Linked DNA regions of Sporosarcina pasteurii. The protein of the gene in region 1 binds, or shares a complex with, the protein of each later gene. Links are inferred from orthologs where the notes say so. Each region holds a gene or a part of one and is shown in the gene's direction. Other genes may lie near its edges.

Evidence for each region. The genes of interacting proteins can lie anywhere in the genome.
Region 2: the proteins of uvrA (region 1) and mfd are in contact, whole or in part, in a crystal structure (PDB 4DFC), measured with the Escherichia coli proteins. The link is inferred for Sporosarcina pasteurii from one-to-one orthologs.

What each region holds. Positions count from the first base shown.
Region 1 is NZ_CP160452.1:2,672,149-2,675,727, reverse strand. Bases 63-3,528 are described here. They hold uvrA (excinuclease ABC subunit UvrA), read left to right. Parts: upstream 63-454; coding sequence 455-3,328; downstream 3,329-3,528. Other genes in these bases: AB1H92_RS12830 (DUF4097 family beta strand repeat-containing protein), read left to right, coding at 3,396-3,528; uvrB (excinuclease ABC subunit UvrB), read left to right, coding at 63-446. Also shown: more of uvrB, read left to right, coding at 1-62; more of AB1H92_RS12830, read left to right, coding at 3,529-3,579. UniProt on the Escherichia coli protein: The UvrABC repair system catalyzes the recognition and processing of DNA lesions. UvrA is an ATPase and a DNA-binding protein. A damage recognition complex composed of 2 UvrA and 2 UvrB subunits scans DNA for abnormalities.
Region 2 is NZ_CP160452.1:64,923-69,100, forward strand. Bases 114-4,178 are described here. They hold mfd (transcription-repair coupling factor), read left to right. Parts: upstream 114-444; coding sequence 445-3,978; downstream 3,979-4,178. Other genes in these bases: AB1H92_RS00310 (anti-sigma-F factor Fin), read left to right, coding at 114-261; spoVT (stage V sporulation protein T), read left to right, coding at 4,070-4,178. Also shown: more of AB1H92_RS00310, read left to right, coding at 28-113. UniProt on the Escherichia coli protein: Couples transcription and DNA repair by recognizing RNA polymerase (RNAP) stalled at DNA lesions. Mediates ATP-dependent release of RNAP and its truncated transcript from the DNA, and recruitment of nucleotide excision repair machinery to the damaged site.

The sequences.
Region 1 (3,579 bases):
AAGTGTCACTTGTTGCGATTCTTGATGCTGACAAAGAAGGTTTTTTACGTTCTGAACGTTCATTAATTCAAACAATTGGAAGAGCAGCTAGAAATTCAGAAGGGCATGTCATTATGTATGCAGACCGCATGACAGATTCGATGACTAAAGCTATTAGTGAAACGGAAAGACGTCGTGAAATTCAAGAGGCTTATAATAAAGAGCATGACATTACACCGAAAACAATCAAGAAAGAAATTCATGAAGTAATCCGTGCTACAGAAGTTGCGGAAGAACGAGAAACGTATCTTGATAAAATTACACATGGTAAGAAACTAACGAAAGAAGAGAAAGAGTCTATGTTAACGGTTCTTGAGAAAGAAATGAAAGAAGCCGCGAAAGATTTGCAATTCGAACTAGCTGCTCAGTTAAGGGATGCCATTTTAGAGTTAAAGGCAGAAAGGTAGAATTAATTATGAAAAACAAGGAGATTGTTATACAAGGAGCAAGGGCGCATAATTTAAAAAATATAGACGTCAATATTCCTCGTGATGAACTCGTCGTTGTGACGGGTTTATCGGGGTCGGGAAAATCATCCCTAGCATTTGATACCATTTACGCAGAAGGACAACGGCGATACGTTGAGTCTCTTTCCGCTTATGCACGTCAGTTTTTAGGCCAGATGGATAAGCCGGATGTCGATGTTATTGAAGGGTTATCACCAGCGATTTCAATCGACCAGAAAACAACGAGTCGAAATCCTCGTTCAACGGTTGGTACGGTAACGGAGATTTATGATTATTTACGTCTGCTCTATGCACGAATCGGGAAGCCTGTTTGTCCGAAGCACGGCATTGAAATTACTTCCCAAACGGTTCAACAGATGGTTGACCGTTTAATGGAATTACCGGAACGAACACGAATTCAAGTACTTGCGCCTATTGTGAAAGGGAGAAAAGGAACGCATGCAAAACTTTTTGAAGATATTCGAAAAGAAGGGTATGTTCGTGTTCGTGTCAACGGCGAAACGTACGACTTAGACGATAATATTGAGTTGAATAAAAATAAAACCCATACGATTGAAGTTGTAATTGATAGGATTGTAATAAAAGAAGACATTGCCGGACGTTTAAGTGATTCTTTAGAGTCAGCACTCCGCTTGGCAGAAGGCACCGTGCTCATCGATGTGATTGATGGTGAGGAGTTGCTATTTAGTGAGCATCATGCCTGTCCAATGTGTGGTTTTTCGATAGGTGAATTAGAACCACGCATGTTTTCATTTAACAGTCCATTCGGTGCATGTGGGGAATGTGATGGCCTCGGTACAAAATTAGAAGTGGATTCATTACTCGTCATCCCAGACGACTCTCTATCATTGGAAGAACATGCGATTGCACCGTGGGAACCGACGAGTTCACAATATTATCCGGAACTACTGAAAACAGTCGCAAACCATTACGGTATAGCGATGGATGTCCCAATCAGTGAAATTCCAAACGATCAGTTAAATAAAATTTTACACGGTTCAGGTAATGAAAAAATTCGTTTTCAGTATACAAATGAATTTGGCGGTACGCGAGATAGTGATATTTATTTTGAAGGTGTATTATCGAATATCGCACGTCGCTACCGGGACACGTCTTCGGATTATGTCCGGGACCAAATGGAAAAGTATATGGCACAGCGCCCATGTCCAACGTGTAAAGGGTACCGTCTAAAAGCAGAGTCTTTAGCGGTAAAGGTGAATGATGTCCATATCGGGCAAGTGACAGAACGTTCGATTGTGGAAGCAGATAACTTTTTTAAAACTTTGAACCTATCTGATAAAGATCGTCAAATTGCTGAATTAATTTTAAGAGAAATAGAAGAACGCCTAGGCTTTCTGATTAATGTAGGATTAGATTATTTAACTTTATCGAGAGCTGCCGGAACACTTTCTGGTGGAGAAGCCCAACGAATTCGATTGGCGACCCAGATTGGCTCTAGGTTAACAGGTGTCCTCTATATTTTAGATGAGCCTTCCATTGGGCTTCATCAACGCGATAATGATCGACTCATCTCTACTTTAAAAAGTATGCGAGATATCGGAAATACGCTTATCGTTGTTGAACATGATGAAGATACGATGCTAGCAGCTGATTACTTGATTGATATGGGGCCTGGAGCAGGTGCTGCAGGTGGAACGGTTGTGTCAGCAGGTACACCTGATGATGTGATGAATGATTCGGATTCTTTAACCGGTGATTATTTAAGTGGTAAGAAGTTTATATCGTTGCCACTCGAAAGACGTCCAGCAGATGGTCGGAAAATTACAATTAAAGGTGCATCAGAAAATAACTTGAAAAAAGTCAATGTGGATATTCCACTAGGTCAGTTTATTGCGGTGACTGGCGTTTCGGGCTCAGGAAAAAGCACGCTTGTGAATGAAGTGCTTTACAAAACGTTAGCCCAAAAGCTAAATCGAGCAAAGCTGTTGCCAGGGAAACATAAATCGATTACTGGATTAGAAGAACTTGAAAAAGTGATTGAAATTGACCAATCCCCAATCGGACGGACACCGAGGTCAAATCCTGCGACTTATACGAGTATGTTTGATGATGTAAGAGATGTCTTTGCAGCGACGAATGAAGCGAAAGTACGCGGCTATAAAAAGGGACGCTTTAGTTTTAACGTAAAAGGTGGAAGATGTGAAGCTTGTCGTGGGGATGGCATTATTAAAATTGAAATGCACTTTTTGCCAGACGTGTATGTCCCATGCGAAATCTGTCACGGCAAACGATATAATCGAGAAACGTTAGAAGTACGTTATAAAGGAAAGAATATTGCAGATGTCTTAGGGATGACTGTAGAAGATGCACTCGTCTTTTTTGAAAACATCCCGAAAATCCGCCGGAAATTGCAAACAATTGTTGATGTAGGTCTCGGTTATATTAAACTTGGCCAGCCGGCGACGACTTTATCAGGCGGTGAAGCGCAACGTGTCAAACTCGCGTCTGAATTGCATAAACGTTCAAACGGTAAATCTATTTACATTTTAGATGAACCAACGACGGGACTCCATGCACATGACATTGCGAAACTACTCATTGTCCTCCAACGACTCGTTGATACAGGAAATACAGTCTTAGTGATCGAGCATAATTTAGATGTCATTAAAACTGTAGACCATATTATTGATCTTGGACCAGAAGGAGGCGACAAAGGTGGTCAAATCATTGCAACAGGTACACCAGAAGAAGTCGCCAAAGTCGAGAAGTCTTATACTGGAAAATATTTAAAACCGATACTTGAGCGTGACCGTCAGCGGATGAAGAAAATAATTAAAGATGCTGAAACGGTTGCTGATTGAAACTTTTTGGTTCACAAGTCGTATATATACTACTAACTTGAGGAAACTCAAACTAGGAGGATGAACGATGCAAGAGAAAAGAAAACGGATTTTGACGATGTTGGAGAACGGTGCAATTTCAATGGACGAAGCGCTAACGTTACTGGAAAATCTCAGTACAGAAAACCAAGATAATAATCAAAACCAAGCAGAGAAACCAAACCAAGATAATAATCAAAACCAAGCAGAGAAACCAAAACAAGATGAAAATA
Region 2 (4,178 bases), 2.6 Mb from region 1 along the record:
CTGAAAAGAAAAGGGGTAGGTGGTCAAGTGAAGATTCATTATCATTGTAGACACTGCGATACCGAAGTAGGTTCACTTCCATTTGAATCAGCGGCTGAAGCACTCGCGCTTATAAAAAAGATGGACGCAGAGGAAGAGGAGGAACGATTCCTAGCCTACAAGGACGATGGCACATTAACTGTACGTTGTATTTGTGAGCAGTGTGAGCAAATCTTACAACAGTCACCAAGCTATTATACGCTTAAAAAGTGGTTACAATAGGTATTTGCTTTGACGCTAAGGGCGTTCAAAGCTTTTTCTGCTTAACTAATTCATCCAAAGGTGTACGGAGAGCATTAAAATAAACGAATTTCACCTCTTTATTATAAAGTCAAATAGATTACCAGATTACTAGATAACATAAGGCATCAACGAATAAGAAAGATGAAAGACAGGTGTGAAATCTTGAAAGCACTTATTAAATATTACGAACAACAAAACGACATCCATAAACTCGTAGAAGAATTGAAGAGTGGGAACGATGGTCAATTAATCGCTGGATTATCGGGTGGTGCAAAGCCAGTATTTCTTCAGTCGCTTCAGCAATCGATTGAAAAACCAATCCTTATTGTTTCGCCTAATCTTTTGCAGGCACAACGTACATACGAGAATTTGGTAAAGATGTTTGGCGATTCGTATGTGCACCTTTATCCTGCGGAAGAATTGGTAGCCGCAGAGTTTTCTGTATCGAGCTATGAATTGCGCGCGCAAAGAATTGAAACGATCGATCATATGGTCCGTGTTGGAAAAGGTGTATATATTACACCCATTGCAGGGATGCGTAGATTATTACCACATAAGAAGCGTTGGTTAGAAAATCGTTTGTCGACAAAGATAGATGACACAATCGATATAGATCTATGGATTGAAAAACTAACTGCAATGAATTATACAAGACAGGATATGGTAACAGCACCTGGAGAGTTTGCTTTACGTGGTGGGATACTAGACTTATATCCACTTCATCTTGAAAATCCAATTCGAATAGAGTTATTTGATACTGATGTAGATTCAATCCGAATATTCTCTGCTGAGGATCAGCGGTCTATTGGAAAGTTAGAATCCGTTTCTATACTACCCGCAACAGAATTTGTTTGGACTGAAGGTGATTTAAAGTCCATTGCGGACAGGTTGGAACAAGAGCTTTCGGTAAGTTTGAGAAAGATAAAAAACGAAGAATCAAAAGAACTTTTAACGATGCATATTTCAAACGACATAGCATTAATGCAAGAGGGAAACGTTCCTGAGGATATATTAAAATACGCTTCTTTTGCAGAAGAACAACCGACATCATTAGGGACTTATTTTTCCACTGATGGGATTGTCGTATTTGATGAAATTGGGCGTATTACAGAAGTGCTTGGGTCATTAGAGGCAGAAGAAGAGGAATGGTCTATTTCGCTTATTGAAGAAGGGAAAATTGTTCATTCCGCAAAATTATCATTTACTTTTGATGAAATCAATAAAATGCTGTCGCAAAGCAAGCTTTACTTATCTTTATTTATTCGTACGGTTCCAGGAATTACTGTGAGCAAGACGATGACAATTTCTTGTAAACCGATGCAAGAATTTCACGGTCAGATGCAAATGTTAAAAAGTGAAATGGAACGATGGCAGAACGGGAATTACAATGTGTTTATTCTTGCTGATGGTATAGAACGAATGAAAAAAGTTCAAGCGATACTTGAAGACTATGATATAGAGGCAAACTTAACAGGAAACCCTTCGGAGACAGGCGGAGTTTTTATTCTAGACGGTGGTTTGTCAAATGGGTTCGAATTGCCACTCCATAGAATAGCGGTACTTACAGATGCTGAATTATTTAAAGCGAAACCGAAGCGACGGACTCGTACACAAAAAATGTCTAATGCGGAGCGGATTAAAAGTTATTCTGAAATTAAACCAGGTGACTATGTCGTTCACGCGCATCATGGAATTGGAAAATATATCGGTATCGAAAAGATGTCTCAAGGCAACATCGAAAAAGATTATTTGGAAATTCATTTCAAAGGAAACGATAAACTTTATGTACCGACGGATAAAATAGATTTAATCCAGAAATACATTGCTTCAGGTGAAAAAGAACCATCCTTGCATAAGCTTGGCGGGACGTCTTGGAAGCGAACAAAAAGTAAGGTTTCTGCTGCAGTTAAAGATATTGCAGATGATCTGATTAAATTATATGCACAACGCGAATCCGAAAAAGGATTTGCTTTTTCGAAAGATGATGATTTACAGCGTTCATTTGAAAATGCGTTTCCGTATAGAGAAACAGATGACCAGCTACGTTCGATAGAAGAAGTAAAGCAAGATATGGAAAACATTCGTCCAATGGATCGATTGCTATGTGGAGACGTTGGGTATGGCAAAACGGAAGTGGCCATACGTGCGGCATTTAAAGCCGTAAATGACGGAAAACAAGTAGCTTTTTTAGTACCGACGACAATTCTTGCGCAACAGCATTATGAAACGATGAAAGAGCGATTTGAGGGGTTCCCGATTGAAGTATCTCTGCTAAATCGTTTTAGGACGAAAAAACAACAAACTGAAGCATTAAAAGGATTGAAAGCGGGAACGGTGGATGTAATTGTTGGCACGCACCGTTTGCTTTCGAAAGATGTTGTTTATCGAGATTTAGGATTGCTAATTGTGGATGAAGAGCAACGATTCGGGGTGACGCATAAAGAGCGTTTGAAGCAATTAAAAACAAATGTAGACGTGCTTACACTAACGGCAACGCCAATTCCTCGAACATTGCATATGTCTATGTTAGGGGTCCGCGATTTATCGGTTATTGAAACGCCACCAGCAGATCGTTTCCCTGTTCAAACTTATGTCATGGAACATAACTTTGCCCTAGTGCGAGAAGCGATTGAACGTGAAATGGGGCGTGGTGGTCAGGTGTTTTACTTATACAATCGAGTCGAGGATATGACGAAGAGGGTCGATGAAATTAAACAACTTGTCCCTGATGCGCGGGTTGGATATGCACACGGACAAATGAGTGAAACAATGCTAGAGTCAACAATTTTAAGTTTCCTGGAAGGTGAATTTGACGTCCTCGTAACAACAACAATTATTGAAACGGGAATTGACATTCCAAATGTGAATACGTTAATTGTTCACGATGCAGATCGAATGGGCTTGTCTCAGTTGTATCAGCTACGTGGTCGAGTTGGACGTTCAAACCGAGTTGCCTATGGTTACTTTTTATACCAGCGTGACAAAGTGTTAACAGAGGTGGCAGAAAATCGTCTTCAAGCAATAAAGGAATTCACTGAGCTCGGTTCGGGCTTTAAAATTGCGATGCGTGACCTGTCGATTAGGGGCGCGGGAAATTTATTAGGATCGCAACAACATGGGTTTATCGATTCTGTTGGGTTTGACTTATATTCTCAAATGTTGCAAGAAGCGATTGAAGAGAGAAAAACTGGTGTTGTTAAAGCGGATATTCCTGATGTTGAAGTATCCCTTTCCATGACTGCTTATATTCCAGAAGAATATATTCGTGACAGCTTTCAAAAAATTCAAATGTATAAGCGTGTAAAGGCGATTGATAGCGAAGAGGAATATAATGAGCTTGTAGATGAAATGATTGATCGATTCGGTGATTTACCATTTGAAGCTGAATTACTCCTTCGTATTGCAAGGTTGAAAGTATGGGGGCGCATTGCTGGTGTGGAGTCGATTAAAAAGCAAAGATCAAAAATTGAAGTGAGGTTCACGCCTGAAGGGACAGCTAAAACAGACGGTGCAAAATTATTAAGTGAATCTATGCAATTTGGACGTGCGATTGGTTTTTCTATGGACGGTGACCAACTTCTGTTAACTATTGATGAAAAGCATACAGGAAAGCAAACTGGTTTCGATGTACTTGAGTCATTAATGAAATTACTTCCGGGTTCTACCAAGGAAACAGCTACATCGAAATCCGTCTAAAGGAAATTTTGCATAATTTGCCCACATATGAAGCATACTAGGAAAGCAATAGAAGATATATGTTAATTTCCTGGAAAGTGAGGCATTATGTATGAAGGCAACTGGAATCGTCCGTAGAATTGACGATCTTGGAAGGGTCGTTATCCCAAAGGAAATTCGGAGAACGCTTCGAATTCGAGAGGGGGATCCACTTGAAATAT